One region of the Bacillus sp. AK124 genome, then DNA from elsewhere that is predicted to be linked to it. Evidence: riboswitches for the same ligand, from Rfam matches in the RefSeq annotation. Region 1 holds a riboswitch; each other region holds the start of a gene.
What was found. Region 1 has a riboswitch for S-adenosylmethionine ahead of mtnK (S-methyl-5-thioribose kinase). Riboswitches for the same ligand answer to the same signal wherever they lie in the genome.

Region 2: another riboswitch for S-adenosylmethionine. It lies ahead of M1E06_RS15425 (bifunctional homocysteine S-methyltransferase/methylenetetrahydrofolate reductase); the one in region 1 lies ahead of mtnK (S-methyl-5-thioribose kinase).
Region 3: another riboswitch for S-adenosylmethionine. It lies ahead of M1E06_RS12965 (YezD family protein); the one in region 1 lies ahead of mtnK (S-methyl-5-thioribose kinase).
Region 4: another riboswitch for S-adenosylmethionine. It lies ahead of metK (methionine adenosyltransferase); the one in region 1 lies ahead of mtnK (S-methyl-5-thioribose kinase).

Annotation. Positions count from the first base shown of each region.
Region 1 is NZ_CP096378.1:2,801,418-2,805,629, reverse strand. It holds gene mtnA (S-methyl-5-thioribose-1-phosphate isomerase) at 1-716, opposite strand, end outside; gene mtnK (S-methyl-5-thioribose kinase) at 722-1,918, opposite strand; SAM riboswitch class I at 2,001-2,144, opposite strand; gene M1E06_RS14055 (carbon-nitrogen family hydrolase) at 2,228-3,007, opposite strand; gene M1E06_RS14050 (pyridoxal phosphate-dependent aminotransferase) at 3,103-4,212, shown strand, end outside.
Region 2 is NZ_CP096378.1:3,050,177-3,054,388, reverse strand. It holds gene metH (methionine synthase) at 1-847, opposite strand, end outside; gene M1E06_RS15425 (bifunctional homocysteine S-methyltransferase/methylenetetrahydrofolate reductase) at 840-2,669, opposite strand; SAM riboswitch class I at 2,748-2,859, opposite strand; gene M1E06_RS15420 (YajQ family cyclic di-GMP-binding protein) at 2,937-3,428, opposite strand; partial or broken gene M1E06_RS15415 (CvfB family protein) at 3,569-4,212, shown strand, end outside.
Region 3 is NZ_CP096378.1:2,591,407-2,595,618, reverse strand. It holds gene pyrF (orotidine-5'-phosphate decarboxylase) at 1-660, shown strand, start outside; gene pyrE (orotate phosphoribosyltransferase) at 657-1,286, shown strand; SAM riboswitch class I at 1,450-1,556, shown strand; gene M1E06_RS12965 (YezD family protein) at 1,659-1,775, shown strand; gene M1E06_RS12960 (phosphoadenylyl-sulfate reductase) at 1,861-2,562, shown strand; gene M1E06_RS12955 (inorganic phosphate transporter) at 2,574-3,638, shown strand; gene sat (sulfate adenylyltransferase) at 3,664-4,212, shown strand, end outside.
Region 4 is NZ_CP096378.1:1,095,309-1,099,520, reverse strand. It holds gene asnB (asparagine synthase (glutamine-hydrolyzing)) at 1-1,138, opposite strand, end outside; gene metK (methionine adenosyltransferase) at 1,283-2,485, opposite strand; SAM riboswitch class I at 2,876-3,013, opposite strand; gene pckA (phosphoenolpyruvate carboxykinase (ATP)) at 3,208-4,212, shown strand, end outside.

The DNA of each region.
Region 1 (4,212 bases):
GCTCCGACAATGACGGCTGAAATGTTTTTTTCTTTCATCGTATGGGCAGCCATGCTGTCTGTAATCAGCGTCACGTCAATTCCCCCCTGCATAAGCTCCCACGCCGTCAGGCGCGCCCCTTGCAGGACAGGCCTCGTTTCACAGGCATAAATATGAAGGTCGAGGTCCTTTGTTTTGGCAAGATAAAACGGGGAAAGGGCCGTACCGTACCTGCTTGTCGCAATCGAGCCGGCGTTGCAGATGGTCATGATGCTGTCACCCGATTTGAACAAATGCAGTGCATTCTGTCCGATTTGCCGGCACGTTTCTTCGTCTTCAACCTGGATCTGAATAGCTTCATGGATCAGATTTGTTTTTGCTTCATTGACCGATTTTGCGTCCTCCGCACTTTTTACCAGCCGATTGAGAGCCCAGGATAAATTGACGGCTGTCGGCCTTGCCTGATTGAGTTCATCTTTGATTTTTCCGAGTTCCACCAGAAACGCGGAAACGTCAGATGTATCGATGCTTTGTGCGCAAAGGGCGAGTCCGAAGGCGGCTGTAATGCCGATGGCAGGTGCCCCCCTCACTTTCAGCGTTTGAATCGCATCATAGACGTCTTCTTTTGTTGTGAGGTGCAGGTATTCCGTCTTTTCGGGAAGCTTTTGCTGGTTCAGAATTTTTACCGATGCTTCTTCCCATTCGACAGAGCGGGGCACCGCAAATTGTTCAGGCATGTCATTCACTCCTTAAGTGCGTTCCGAAACGCTTCAATCAAGTCTTTTGGCGTCCGGAAACCGCTGCGTTTTTCTATGAATGCTGCGCCTATTTTAAGGGCGAGCTTTTTTTGGCTGATTCTCCGGGAAAACGGAACGATTGTTTCAAGGTCCGCCACATGGGCAAGGCCGATCGTCCGGCGGATCATTTCGCAGCCGGCAAAGCCTGCTGCGTCTTCAAACGCCTGCTTCAGAACTGATTCAAGGCGTCCTTTCTCATTTTTGCAAGCGTCAAGAGCATCGTTTTCCCATGCTTCGCTGAATGTCCGGCTGAACGTATGCCAGACGGTCTCGACATGGCGGTATAAAGGAGCCCGCCTGTTTTCTTCGCGGGAAAGCGCGTGCAGCAGCAGGTTGGCGATAAACTGTCCAATGTCAAACCCGATCGGGCCGAAAAACGCAAATTCAGGGTCGATGATTTTCGTTTCGGCTTCTTCACTTGCGAAAATGCTGCCTGTATGAAGGTCGCCGTGGATCAGCGTTTCCTCTGCAGACAAAAAGCGCTGTTTCAGTTTTGCCGCTTCAATTTTTAATGCTTCATTGCGCCAAAGATCTTCCGCTTCATCGCGAAGCTCTTCTTCGAAATCGTTTGTCTCATGATCAAAGAAAGGGTCTGTGAACACAAGGCTTTCTGTAATATCGCACAGATCCGGATTCGTAAACTGCTTCACAAGCCGCCCTTTAACTGTTGGGTCAAGTGCATATTCAGACGAGTAAAAATGTGTTTTTCCAAGGAATTCTCCGATGTCTTCCGACAGGTGGGGATAATCCTTCCCGTCAATCAGTCCTTTTCTGGCGATTTCCAAGTGAGAAAGGTCTTCCAATACGGTAACGGCAAGCTCGGTGTCAGAATAGTACACGTTCGGGACAAGGTGCGGGACATGCTCGGCTTGGCGGATCAGCGCACTGCTTTCGATTCTCGCCCTGTCAAGCGACAGCGGCCAGCTTTCGCCGACGACTTTCGCATAAGGCACCGCCTGTTTGATGATCAGCCCTTTTTGCTGCTCTTTGTCATACACGCGGAAGACCAAATTCAAGTTTCCGTCCCCGATCTCCTGGCATGTCAGGGTGCTTTTGCTTGGAAAAAGCCCGAGGCGGACGGCCAGCGCGGCCGCGGAGCTTTCGGTCAAAGTTTCGTATGCTGCGGTTTTCGTTACGGTCATGTGTGATTCCCCCTAAATGTCGTTAACAATAAAAAAGCCTCTTTCTCATCGAGAGAAAGAGGCTGATTTGTCGCGTTCGCCTCTCTTATCTCTCAGAATTCAAAGTCTGATGGAATTAGCACCGTGCCCTAGCGGCGCAGAATTTCGCGCCCCATTTCACAATGGTATTACGGTCGGTTGCTGTTGGGGTCATTAGGCCAGTCCTTCACCCAACTCTCGATAAGAGAAATCAATATAAAATTTTGAAATTTCAGTTCGGTCAGTTGCTGAAAATGTTACCAGCATCTCAGTTTTCTTGTCAATACTTTTTTAATATAAATCTCTGCGAATGTCCTCAAAAACCGGAATTTGCCCCCGCGCTTTTTCAATGTCCCCGAGGTTGATTTCGGTCCTGATGACGGCTTCACCGCTCCCTGCTTCAGCGAGGGTGCGGCCGAGCGGATCAATGATGATGCTGTGGCCCGCAAATTCGTTTGCCGGGTCACTTCCCGCTCGGTTGCAGGCTGCGACAAAGCACTGATTTTCAATCGCTCTGGCTTTTAAAAGGCTTTGCCAGTGATCGAGGCGGGCGAGCGGCCATTCCGCCGATACAAAGATGATGCCCGCACCTTCCTTCGTATGTTTTCTGATCCATTCCGGGAAACGGATGTCGTAGCAGATAAACCCCGCAGCCGGGATCCCTTCAAGCTCGAAGCTCCCGTCGCCTGAGCCCGCTGACAAATAGAGGTGTTCGTCCATCAGCTGGAAAAGGTGAGCTTTGCTGTATTCTTTGATCAAATGTCCGTTTTTGTCTGCGATGTACATGATATTGTACACACCGCTTTTTTTCTTAACGGCGACAGAGCCGCATATGATATGGACACGGTTTGCTTTTGCCGTTTCCTGCAGCCATCTCTTCGTTTGCCTGCCTTCTTCATCTGCGATGGAGCCGAGATTTTTTAAATCATAACCCGTCGTCCACAGCTCGGGAAGGAGAAGAACATCCGCTTTTCGGCTTTCCTGTTCGATCAGCTGCTCCGCTTTTTTAAAATTTTCAGAAGGATTGCCGTATGCGATATCGAATTGCAGACATGAAATTGTCAGCTTCAATCTGGATCACCTCATTTTTTTCTTTACATTTTACATTTAACAATATATGATGATGGACTATCATTTCAAGAATTTTTCAAAAGCGGGTGAATCATATGAAATTTGAGCTTTCAGATGTGCTGAAACAGCTGCCTGAGCAGTTTTTCGCTTCCTTGGTGAAAAAGGTGAATGAAAAAATCGCCGCCGGCCATGATGTGATCAATCTCGGCCAGGGGAATCCCGATCAGCCGACACCTGATCACATCGTTGATACAATGGCGCAAGCCGTTCGCAACCCTGAAAACCATCAGTATTCCTCCTTTCGCGGCAGCCGTTCACTCAAGGAGGCGGCAGCCGCGTTCTATCGAAGGGAATACGGTGTAGAGCTCGATCCCGAACGCGAAGTCGCTGTATTGTTCGGCGGAAAAGCCGGTCTTGTCGAGCTTCCGCAATGTTTGTTAAATCCGGGGGATGCCGTGCTCGTTCCCGATCCCGGCTATCCCGACTACTGGTCGGGCGTTGAGCTGGCAAGAGCGAACATGGAAACGATGCCGCTTACAGCGGGCAATCAGTTTCTGCCTGACTACAGCCGGATTCCGAAGGAAGTGAAAGAAAAAGCGAAGCTCATGTATTTAAATTATCCAAACAATCCAACCGGTGCCCAAGCCACGCCTGTTTTTTTCGAAGAGACTGTCCGGTTTGCCAAGTCGAACGGAATTTGCGTCGTCCACGATTTTGCCTACGGTGCGATCGGCTACGACGGCAAGAGGCCTGTCAGCTTTCTCGAAACGGAGGGGGCAAAAGACACAGGAATCGAAATTTACACGCTTTCCAAAACGTATAATATGGCTGGATGGCGGGTCGGGTTTGCAGTTGGCAACGCCTCTGTGATCGAAGCGCTGAACCTTTATCAGGACCATATGTATGTCAGCCTTTTTAAAGCGGTCCAAGACGCCGCGGCAGTCGCGCTTCTATCAGACCAAGCGTGTGTCAAGGAGCAAAATGAGCGCTACGAAAAAAGGCGGGATGTATGGATTCGTGCGGTCCGTGAAATCGGTTGGCACGCGGATGCTCCGCAAGGTTCTTTTTTCGCCTGGATGCCTGTCCCTGACGGGTATACATCTGAGGCTTTTTACGATCTGCTTCTCGAAAAAGCGAATGTCGTCACAGCGCCCGGCATCGGCTTCGGCAAATACGGAGAAGGCTATGTGAGAGTCGGCCTCTTG
Region 2 (4,212 bases), 250 kb from region 1:
TCAGCCAGCCTTCTTCTGCAAACGCCTTGATTTTTTTCGCGAGCGATTGCGGTGATTCATGGTATTGTCCCTCCTCATCGGGGAGGCCGGCATTCGGATAGCAGCTGACGGCCGTCCTCGCAAGGGAAGAAAGGGTTCTGATGTGATCTGTCATAAATTCCGGGCCCGTCGCGCAATTTAAACCGACGCTGACCGGCTTCATATGCTCGAGTGAGATATAGAACGATTCGATATCCTGGCCGGCCAGTGTCGTGCCCATCGGTTCGATCGTGCCTGATACCATGAGGGGAAGGGTTTTGTCGGTTTTTTCGAAGGCTTGCCTGATGCCGATAAAGCCCGCTTTAACGTTCAGCATATCCTGGCTCGTTTCGAGCAGCAAGAGGTCGGCTCCCCCTGTGATCAGCGCTCTTGCCTGTTCCTCGTAATTATCGATCAGCTCGTCAAAGGTCGTGCCGCCGGTGACGGAAAGGGTTTTTGTCGTCGGACCCATCGCGCCGGCGACAAACCTTGGCCATTCAGGTGTGGAAAACTTTTCGGCGGCCGCTTTGGCGAGTTTGACTGAAGCGAGGTTGACTTCATAGGCGCGCTGCCCGAGGTCGTACTCGTCCAGAACGAGCCGTGTGGCTCCGAATGTATTGGTTTCGATGATATCGGCTTTAGCGGCCAGATAGGCTTCGTGGATGCCCTGAATGATATGAGGTGCCGTGATGCTTAGAAATTCATTGCACCCTTCATAGGCCTCGCCGCCGAAGTCAGCGGCGGACAAACCGGCATTCTGGATCATCGTTCCCATCGCACCGTCAAGGACGAGGATTTTTTTCTTCAGCTGGTCATTGATGTTAGACATTTGTTTTCTCCTTTTCTTTCTGGTGGATATATGCCGTCAGTTCGGCGGTTAAATCAGACCGCAAAAACGGTGTGATCAGATAAATGCCGTTGAACAGGTCGCACGCCGCATCAAGCAGGGAGCGGGCGATCGCGAGCCCTTCCTCGGCCTGTTTTTGTTTGTCATTTCCCGCCAGCGCCATCTTTTCGCGGATTGAATCGGACAGTTTGATGCCGGGGATTTCGTTGTGGATGAATTCCGCGTTGCGGCTGCTGGTCAGCGGCATGACGCCGATATAGATCGGTGTTTCAAGATGCTTTGTTTCTTCGTGGATTTTGATGAGCTGCTCCTCTGAATAGACAGGCTGGGAAATGAAATAGTCTGCGCCGCAGGCGATTTTTTTCTCAAGCCGTTTCACCGCTTTGTCAATGTGTCTGACATTCGGATTGAAGGCGGCCGCCACTGAGAAATTTGTTTTCTTGCCGAGCGGTTTACCTGAATATGACAAGCCTTCGTTAAACTGTTTGATCAGGCTGATCAAATCGAACGATGTCAGATCATAGACGGAAGTCGCTCCCGGAAAGTCGCCGATTTTCGACGGATCGCCGGTAATCGCCAGCACGTCTGACAGCCCCAGTGTATCGAGCCCCATTAGATGGGACTGCAGGCCGATCAGGTTGCGGTCTCTGCATGTAATATGGATCAGCGACCTCATATCGAGGCGCTGTTTTAAGAGCGCGCCGCAGGCGACATTGCTGATCCTCGGTGTGGCAAGCGAGTTGTCCGCCAATGTCAGTGCATCGATTCCGGCTGATTGAAGCTCTTTAGCGGCGTGCAAAAATTTCTCAAAGTTTAATTGTTTTGGAGGATCGAGTTCGACGATAATGGACCGTTTTTGCTTGGCCAGATCGTCGAGAACGGGCTCTGTCCTTTCGTTTTGAACAGCAAGCGCCGCTTTCTTTCTGATTTTCACGTGTTTTTCGGTGACTGGAGGAAGCCCTTTGACCGCCTCAGCCATCGCCCTGATGTGGTTCGGCGTGGTTCCGCAGCAGCCGCCGATGATCCGTGCGCCTTGATTGCGGAATTCCTCCGCGCTTTCCCTGAAATATTCATCATCTGTCTCATAAACAAGCCTGCCTTCGACAAGGGACGGGAGGCTGCTGTTCGGATAGACGGAAAGATAGGCGTCTTCTAAAAGCGGGACTTCTTCAAGCGCTCTGATCATATGATAAGGGCCGAGGCGGCAGTTGATACCAACGACGTCTGCGCCGAGGGATGCCAGCTGCTTCAGGCCGTCCGCAAGCGGGGTTCCGTCCTGAAGAACGCCCTCTTCGTGCATTGAGACATTCAAAATGATCGGCAGCTCTGTTTCCTTTCTGGCAATCTTTAAAACTTCGCGCGCTTCTTCTAAATCATAATAGGTTTCGAGCAGAAGTCCGTCCGGCTGCTCATTTAACAGAAGATAGAGCTGTTCGCGGAAGCTTCTTTTAATGTCCTCGAGAGAATACGAGTTTTTGTTGAACGTCCGGATTCCGCCGAGCGTACCGAGAACATAAGCAGAACCGGCGGCGGAGCGGGCGAGACGGACCGCTTTTTCGTTGATTTGTTTTGTTTCGTCTTCGAGCCCGTATCTGGACAGCTTGATGAAGTTTGCGCCGTACGTGTTCGTTTGAATAATATCGGCGCCGGCCTGTACATACGCTTCGTGGACGCGTCTCACTTCTTCGGGCTTGGAGATGTTCAGTTCCTCAAAACACCTGTCGATCCCGTAGGAATACAGAAGTGTGCCCATTGCGCCGTCCGCGATTAACGTTTTGCTTTTTATATCCTCCAAAAAACCCATCGTTTTCCCCCTTAAGCATTTTTGATAAACAAAAAAGTCTTCTGTGAAGCAGAAGACTTTTCATCGACATTGTCCGTCTTCTTATCTTCCAAGCAGACTGCTTGCTGGATTTAGCACCTTGGTCATGAATATTCATTCACCGGTTGCTGAGGCTTCATTGGGCCAGTCCCTCTGCCTCTCTTGATAAGAACAGCTATTTAGTTTCTATTGATTACTTTTACTCAATTTACCGAAAATCGGGGGAATAATCAACAGTAAATTAAGAATTTATCGAAAATTTATAAATTGGACATCAATCGGCAGGTCGGCTTCCCTCACCATCGCGATGATTTGCTGAAGGTCGTCTTTATTTTTTCCGGTTACGCGGACTTGATCATCCTGCACTTGCGATTTAACTTTCAGACCCGATTTTTTTATCAGGTTATTGATTTTTTTCGCGTTTTCTTTGTCGATGCCCTGAACTAGTTTTCCGCGCTGTCTGACCGTGCCGCCTGAAGCGTTCTCAAGCTTTGAGTATTCGATGTTTTTCGTCGGGACGTTCCGCTTGATCAGTTTGCCGACAAGCACGTCTTTCAGCTGGTTCATTTTAAATTCGTCGTCCGATACGAGAACGAGCTCGTCTCCTTCGAGTGTGATGCTGCTTTTTGACCCTTTGAAATCATAGCGTGTGCCGATTTCCTTGAGAGCGGTCTGAATTGCGTTTTGAACTTCAGGCAGTTCAACCTTTGAGACGATATCAAATGAGCTTTCTTTCGCCATGTGAAAACCTCCATCCATTTTACTTATGAGTCAATTATAGTAGAATAAGGTGAAACTTCCAATATCGAGCGGTTTGCCTGGCCGCGATCCGGCAATAATTTTAACATTGGAGGAATAATAAGAAAAAGAAAAACAGGCGGATAAGAAAGGAAGAAACAGTATGAAACCAGGACAGCAGCTAACATTGAAAATAGATCATAAAGCCGATTACGGTTACTTTTTGACGGACGGCGAAACGGCGGTCCTTCTGCATCAGAGCGAGATCACGGAGGATATTGAAGATAGAGAAGAGGTCGATGTCTTTTTATATGTCGATCATGAAGATCGCTTGGCGGCTACGATGAGAAAGCCGATGATCAGCGCTGAACAGTACGGCTGGGTGGAAGTCGTTGATGCCGTCAGCGGCATGGGGGTTTTCGTCGATGTCGGGCTCTCGAAGGACGCCCTCGTTGCGACAGAGCATCTCCCGCCGTATGAATCAGTATGGCCGCAAAAAGGGGACAGGCTGTACTGTATGCTGAAAATCACGGGGCACGGAAGGATGTTTGCCAAACCGGCGCCGGAGGATAAGATCAGCGAGCTGTTTAGTGAAGCTTCACCCGGTCTGATGAATAAAGAGCTCACCGGAACGATCTACCGCTTGATCGCATCAGGCTCTTTTATGATTTCCGAAACCGGTATCAGAGGCTTTATCCATTCTTCTGAGCGAAAGGAAGAGCCGAGGCTTGGGGAAAAGCTGACCGCAAGGGTGATCAAAGTAAAAGAAGACGGTTCTGTTAATCTG
Region 3 (4,212 bases), 210 kb from region 1:
TTTTTGGACCGGTTTCATGGAGAAGAGCTTTTCGTGAAGGTGGGCATGGAGCTTTTTTATCAGGAAGGGCCGGCCATCCTTGAAAAGTTACAGGAGCGCGGCTGCCGCATTTTCCTTGATCTAAAATGCCACGACATTCCAACGACCGTATACAAGGCGATGAAAAGGCTGGCGGGGTTTGGCGTCAGCCTTGTCAATGTGCACGCAGCAGGCGGAAAGCAAATGATGGAGTCGGCGCTTGAAGGCCTTGAAGCGGGGACTCCGGCAGGCCGAAAACGCCCTTCATTAATTGCTGTGACCCAGCTGACAAGCACGTCTTCAGAAATGCTTCAGCAAGAGCTGCTGATTGAAACGCCGCTTCTCGATACAGTTGTTCACTACAGCAAGTTGGCTAAAGAAAGCGGACTTGACGGTGTCGTCTGCTCCGTCCATGAAGCCGAACACATTTACCGGGCCGCGTCTTTAGATTTTCTGACCGTGACACCCGGAATTCGCATGGCGGATGACAAAAACAACGACCAGGTCCGGGTGGCGACGCCTGGCTACGCAAGGGAAAAAGGCGTGTCGGCGATCGTTGTCGGCCGTTCGATTACACAGGCGGAAGATCCTGTGTCAGCCTACAGAAGAATAGGACATGAGTGGGAGGGAACCAAGGCATGAAAACAGACATTGCAAACCATTTATTAAGAATCAAAGCGGTTTTCCTGCGCCCGAACGAGCCGTTTACATGGGCGAGCGGCATCTTGTCGCCCATCTACTGCGACAATCGTTTGACGCTTTCATATCCGGAAGTAAGGGATGATATAGCTTCAGGGCTTGCCGGACTGATTCAAGACAAGTTTCCCGGAGCCGAAATGATCGCCGGTACGGCAACTGCAGGAATCCCCCATGCCGCGCTTGCCGCCGACAGGCTGAGCCTGCCGATGTGCTACGTCAGAAGCAAACCGAAGGCGCACGGCAAAGGAAACCAAATTGAAGGCGCTGTTGTAAAAGGACAAAAAGTCGTTGTAATTGAAGATTTAATTTCAACGGGAGGAAGCGTCCTTGAAGCGGCAGCCGCTCTCACAGAGGCGGGATGTGAAGTGCTCGGTGTCGCCGCCATTTTCACTTACGGGCTTCCTAAAGCTGCCGCCGCCTTCAGCGAAGCGGGCGTTGAATACCGTACGCTGACTGATTACGATACATTGACAGAGGCTGCGCTTGCCGGCGGATATATCAGCGAACAGGATGCCGCCAAACTGAAAGAATGGAAGGCGGATCCTGAAAGCAAGTCTTGGATGGATTAATGATAAAAGCCGTATTCTCCTAATGGGAGAACGGCTTTTTTTGCGTCTTTTTACAGATTTAAAAATAGTAAAATCGGATTATTTTTATTTTTTATTAATCCTATAAAAAAAGTCGGGTTGACTTTTGTTCGAATTGTGCTAAAATTTTAAAATAACAAAAGCAAACTTATCAAGAGCGGTGGAGGGACTGGTCCGATGAAACCCGGCAACCTGCGTGTGAAGCGTAAGGTGCTACTTCCAGCAAAATGCCCTCATTTTGAGAGATAAGGAATAGCGGAGTTCCTCGTCTTTCTTTCAAATTTGGAAGAAAGATTTTAATTTTTAGGGGCAGAGGAGGAGCTAGAAGTGAAGACAGATGAACAGCTTGAAAAGGTGATCATCAAAATGAAAGACATGCTGAAAGACATGAATTACGGATCGATCACATTCGTTGTTCAGGACGGCAAAGTCATTCAAATCGAAAAAAATGAAAAAATAAGATTGAAATAGCTGACTAGACAAACTAGAGGCGGTTTTCACAGTTTTTTTCTGCTGGAAGCCGTTTTTTTGTTGGCGAAAAAAGGGGGAACCGAAAATTTTTACTTACAGCACATGGGAAGAACCAAATATCTCTTTTCAGGAAGATGACTCTTATAAAGGAGCGCTGTCCGTCTTGAAATGGGCATACGGACATTACGGAAATCAGCTTGTATATGCGTGCAGCTTCGGAATTGAGGGAATCGTCCTGATCGATTTGATTTATAAGGTGAAAAAAGATGCGGTCATCGTTTTCCTTGATACGGGATTTCATTTTAAAGAAACGTATGAAACGATCGACGCTGTCAAAGAACGATATCCAGGCCTTCAGATTATCATGAAAACACCGGAGCTTACCGTCGAAGAGCAGGCGAAAGAATATGGGGACGAACTATGGAAGACCGCTCCGAATTCCTGCTGTGAAATGAGGAAGGTCATTCCTCTCCGCGAGACGCTTTCAGGCTACCCGGCGTGGCTGTCGGGCCTGCGCCGCGAGCAATCGCCCGGGCGGAGCAAAACGAATTTTTTGAACAAAGATGAAAAATTCAAGTCTATCAAAGTTTGTCCGCTCATTCATTGGACGTGGAAGGATATTTGGAGATATGTGACAAAGCACGATCTCCCGTACAATCCGCTTCATGATCAAGGCTACCCGAGCATCGGCTGCGCTCCGTGCACCTCTCCGGCCTTTACAATGGATGATCTTCGATCAGGCCGCTGGAACGGATCGGCTAAAACAGAATGCGGATTACACGAGTAAGGAGATGAGTCATGGAACTTGCCGCCATTTTATTTAGCATGTTTTTTGCGATGAATATCGGAGCGAGCGGTGCAGCTGCTTCAATGGGAATCGCCTATGGATCTGAAGCCGTCAAAAAGAAGTTTCACGCACTAATAATCTGTGCAGCAGGCGTTCTCTCGGGCGCCGTCATCGGCGGAGGAAACGTCGTGAAAACGATCAGCTCAGGCATCATTCCCGAACGGGTGATTTCGCTTGAAATCGTCTGCATTATTATCGGCTCGGCGGCACTGTCGCTCTTTATCGCAAATGTACTCGGCATCCCGCTTTCGACAAGTGAAGTGACGGTCGGATCTGTTGTCGGAGTAGGTGTCGCTTACCAGGTTTTATATGTGAAATCTTTGCTTGTCATCGTCTCATTTTGGGTCGTTGTACCAATCGTCGCTTTTACCTTTACATTTGCGATGGCAAACATCATGAAAAAAACGATCAAACGTCCAGCCTCGGGAAAGAAAGCAAAGGTTTTGGCGGTCATTCTGTTGATCACCGGGTTTTTTGAAGCCTTCTCAGCAGGCATGAACAATGTCGCAAATGCTGTCGGACCTCTGGTGGCGGCGCATGTTTTGACAGTCGGGGAAGGAACGCTCTACGGCGGACTGTTTGTCGCGCTGGGCGCCCTTTTACTGGGCAGGCGCGTTCTTGAAACAAACGGCAAAAAAATAACGAAATTTTCAAAAGGAGAGGGGATCATCCTTTCCGGAACAGGAGCCGGGCTTGTCATCATCAGTTCGATTTTCGGTTTGCCGGTTCCGCTTGCGCAAGTCACATCATCTTCTATTATAGGGATGGGAATGGCAAAAAACGGCGGCAATGTCTTTCATAAACAAGTGGTCAAAACGATGCTGAAAGTATGGGTCGTCTCGCCGTTCCTTTCATTAAGCCTGTCTTATATGCTGGTCAGCCTTTTATTAAAAGGAGACTATTATGCTCTCATCGTCGTCACAAGCGTCCTTCTGGCATCTGTCGGGACGATCAGCCTGATGAGAGCAGTCAAAAAAGAGCACAGCTCCGTCCATGAACAAGGCGGAGGAATTTAAACACAAAGTAGGGGGAAACAAGTTTATGAGTTTAGCACCACACGGCGGTGTATTGGTTAACCGCGTCAATGAAGCATACGATTTTCAACATATCGCACAGGAAATAGAACTGGATTTAATGGCTTTTTCAGATTTGGAGCTGATCGGAATCGGTGCGTACAGCCCGATCCAAGGCTTTATGACAGAGAAAGACTATCTGTCCGTTGTCGAAAATATGAGACTGTCAAGCGGCGAAGTATGGACGCTTCCGATCGCTCTGCCTGTTGACGAGCAAAAAGCTTCAAGCTTAAAAGCGGGGGACACCGTCCGCCTCACCTATAATGGGGAAACATACGGCGTCATCGAGATCGAAGACATCTATACGCCGGACAAGAAAACGGAAGCCGTCAATATCTATAAAACCGACGAACTCGAGCATCCGGGCGTCAAAAAATTGTTTGACCGCGGCAGCGTTTATGTGGGCGGGCCGATCACTCTCATTAAACGGAGCGTAAAGCAATTCCCGGCCCACACATTCGAACCTTTGGAAACAAGAAAAAAATTCGCAGAACTCGGCTGGAAAACGATCGTCGGA
Region 4 (4,212 bases), 1.7 Mb from region 1:
AAAGCGGCTCCCGGTAAATATTATAACCGCCGAACAACTCATCTGCTCCTTCTCCGGACAAAACAACCGTAACTTGCTTCTTCGCTTCCTTCGCGACAAAATACAAAGGAATTGCAGCAGGGTCTGCCAACGGATCATCCAGATGCCAGACGATCTTTGGAAGCTCGTTCATATATTCTTCAGGGGAAATGATCGCGCTGAAGTTCTCCACGCCGACCCTATCAGCGGTTTCTTTCGCAACGTCAACTTCGCTGAAGCCTTCATGTTCAAAGCCGACAGAGAACGTTTTTAAGTTGGGATGAAATTGCTTTGCCACCGACACGATAAAAGAAGAGTCGATGCCTCCGGAAAGGAAGGAACCTACAGGTACATCGCTTCGCATATGGACTTTTACGGAATCAAAGATCGCGTCTCTTACTTCCTGAACAAGCTTGTCTTCTTCGGTCTGAACAGGCTTGAATTGAACTTTCCAGTATGTTTTAAATTGAATATCCTCGCCCGGGCGGACAGTAAACTGATGGCCCGGTTCTACTTTTTGCACCTTTTTGTCAAGCGTCTCAGGCTCTGGTACAAATTGGAATGACGTATACTGCTGAAGCGCTTTTTCATTCAATTCCAAATCGGCATCAACAGCCATCAGGCTCTTTCTTTCTGACGCAAAATAAACATGGCCGTCCGTTTTCGTAAAATAGAGCGGCTTAATGCCGAACGGATCGCGCGCTCCGTATAGGAGCTGTTCTTTTTTATCCCAGATTAAAAAAGCAAACATTCCGCGCAGCTTGGAAGCAGCTTCCTGTTTGTAGTGGCGGTAAGTCGCAAGCAAAACTTCCGTATCTGAATCGGTTTTGAACTCGTATCCTTTTGAAATAAGTTCGTCTTTCAGTTCTATATAGTTATAGATTTCTCCATTAAAAATAATCCAATAGGAATCATCTTCATAAGACAGAGGCTGTCCTCCGTTTTCCACATCGATGATGCTGAGCCTTCTAAATCCGAAGCCTACATGCTCATCATGATAGTACCCATCATCGTCCGGACCGCGGTGTACAATCATTTCATTCATTTGTTTAATCAGTTCTTCCTGGGCTGCTGTCTCGGATGATGGGCGATGATTGAATACCCCTACAAATCCACACATAGTATTGCCTCCGATTTTTTAAATTTCGTGCAGAAATCAAAGTCTGCTTCTTGATTAGACAAGTGTTTAAAGAAAAACGTTTCACATCCGCCCGCTTTTTGCCATCGAAAAACAAAGCCGCTTATGAAAGCGGCTATGCGGTTGTTATTCTCCTAATGCATCTTTCTTCAGCTGATCTGCTTTGTCTGTGCGCTCCCAAGGCAGATCGAGGTCGAGGCGGCCGAAATGTCCGTAAGCTGCCGTTTGTTTGTAAATCGGACGGCGAAGATCGAGCATTTTAATAATGCCGGCAGGTCTTAGATCAAAGTTTTTGCGAACCACTTCGATCAATGTTTCTTCACTGGCTTTGCCTGTACCGAATGTATCGATTGAAATGGATACCGGCTGTGCGACACCGATCGCGTAGGCAAGCTGCACTTCACAGGAATCAGCAAGGCCTGCGGCGACGATATTTTTCGCTACATATCTCGCAGCATAAGCTGCAGATCTATCAACCTTTGTCGCATCCTTACCGGAAAACGCTCCGCCGCCGTGACGGGCATATCCGCCATAGGTGTCAACGATGATTTTGCGTCCTGTTAAACCGGCATCCCCCTGCGGTCCTCCGATAACAAAACGGCCCGTAGGATTAATGAAGTACTTCGTGTTTTCATCGATCAGCTCTTTTGGCACTACCGGGTTGATGACATGCTCTTTCAGATTGCGCTGAATTTGTTCAAGCGAAATCTCAGGGTGATGCTGAGTCGAAATGACAATTGTATCGATGCGAATCGGCTTGTTGTTCTCATCATACTCAACAGTTACCTGTGTCTTTCCGTCCGGACGAAGATACGGCAGAATTTCCTCTTTGCGGACTTCTGTCAAACGGCGAGACAATTTATGAGCAAGCGAAATCGGCAGAGGCATAAGTTCCTTTGTTTCGTTGCAGGCAAAACCGAACATTAAACCTTGGTCTCCGGCTCCGATCGCTTCAATTTCAGCGTCGCTCATTGCTCCTTCACGCGCTTCAAGCGCCTGGTCGACTCCCATTGCAATATCTGGCGACTGTTCATCTATAGACGTTAAGACCGCGCAAGTTTCGGCATCAAAACCGTATTTTGCACGTGTGTAGCCAATTTCTTTAATCGTTTCGCGGACTGTTTTCGGAATATCGACGTAAGTGGACGTCGTGATTTCACCGCTTACCAGCACCAATCCGGTTGTCACAGATGTTTCACAGGCAACGCGGGCATTCGGATCTTTCTTTAAAATTTCGTCTAATATACTATCCGAAATCTGGTCGCAAATTTTGTCCGGATGTCCCTCCGTAACTGACTCTGATGTAAATAACCGACGGTTTTTGCTCATTTATGTTTCCTCCTGTATATGAAGATCAGCCGTGATCTTAAGTATGATACGGATCTCGTCCCTCTTGATTATATGACGATACTCGGGCTTCATACGCTCTCGTTTTGAAACAATTTCCATATGCTATTCTTGACGAGATTCTAAGTCAAAATTCCTCTTAATAGAATTTTTCCTGACTGGCTGCCCGGCTAGACCTTTCACGTCCTGTGAAAAACGCCCAGTACCTTCCTCCTGCTTGATACTCGGCTAAAACCTTTCACGTCCTGTGAAAAACGCCGAGTACCTTCCTCCTGAAGGCAGTTTTTTTAGCAATTTTTGGATCTCGATTTATGCAATAAAAAAACCTTTTCCTATTCGCTGAGGAAAGGGTCTGGTATTGCGTGCCTTTCACTCTTATCGCTCAAGGTATTGAACACCTTGCATCAGGTTAGCACCGTAGTTGTCTCAGAAACTGTTTTTTTCCATTAATAAGAGAAACCGGTTGCTGGGTTTCATTGGGCCTGTCCCTCCACCAGCTCGGGATAAGAGTATCCGCTCAATGAAATATCTTATCTTAAAATGGCTTGTTATGTCAATATCGGCCGCAATAAATTTAAACTTGTCTTTCGAGAAAAAACCCGAACGAAAAATGAAGAAACGGTATAGACTATAAGAGTAAATGTGTTATACTAATTCTACATTAATGTTATACACATTAAAAAACACGCAAAGGAAGGTTTTTTATGAATTCTGTAGATTTAACAACTGACTTACAAACGTTATTAATGGGCGAAAACGTTCAGCTGAACTTGTCCGTTCCCCTTTTGGTTGAAAAAGTCCTTGAACGCAAAGAAGGAGTCTTAACATCTTCCGGAGCCGTGCGGGCTACAACCGGTACATACACCGGCCGCTCGCCAAAAGACAAATTCATTGTGGAAGAAGCGAGCACAAAGGACAAAATCGATTGGGGCGCAGTAAACCAGCCGATTTCAGAAGCCGCCTTTGACCGGCTGTACACAAAAGTGCTCAGCTATTTAAAGGAACGCGATGAATTGTATGTATTTGAAGGGTTTGCAGGAGCAGACGAAAAATACCGGCTTCCGATTACAGTTGTCAACGAGTTCGCCTGGCACAACCTGTTTGCAAGACAGTTGTTCATCAGACCTGAAGAACATGATAAAAAACCTGAAGAACAGCCGTTTACGATTCTTTCCGCTCCGCATTTCAAAGCCGATTCGCTCATTGACGGGACCAGATCTGAAACATTTATCATCGTGTCGTTTGAAAAGCGTACGATTTTAATCGGAGGCACCGAATATGCCGGCGAGATGAAAAAATCGATTTTTTCTATTATGAATTATCTTCTTCCTGAACAAAACATTTTACCGATGCACTGTTCGGCAAACATTGGCGAGGAAGGCGGAACAGCTCTCTTCTTCGGATTGTCAGGCACAGGCAAAACGACGCTTTCCGCCGATCCGAAACGGAAGCTGATCGGTGACGACGAACACGGCTGGTCCAGCACAGGCGTTTTCAACATTGAAGGAGGCTGCTACGCCAAGTGCATTAACTTAAGCAAAGAAAAAGAACCGCAGATTTACAATGCGATCCGCTTCGGTTCCGTTCTTGAAAATGTCGTGGTTGACGGCAAAACCGGGGAGCCGGACTATTCCGACGCATTCTATACGGAAAACACGAGAGCGGCTTACCCGATTGATGCGATTGACAACATCGTCAAGCCGAGCATC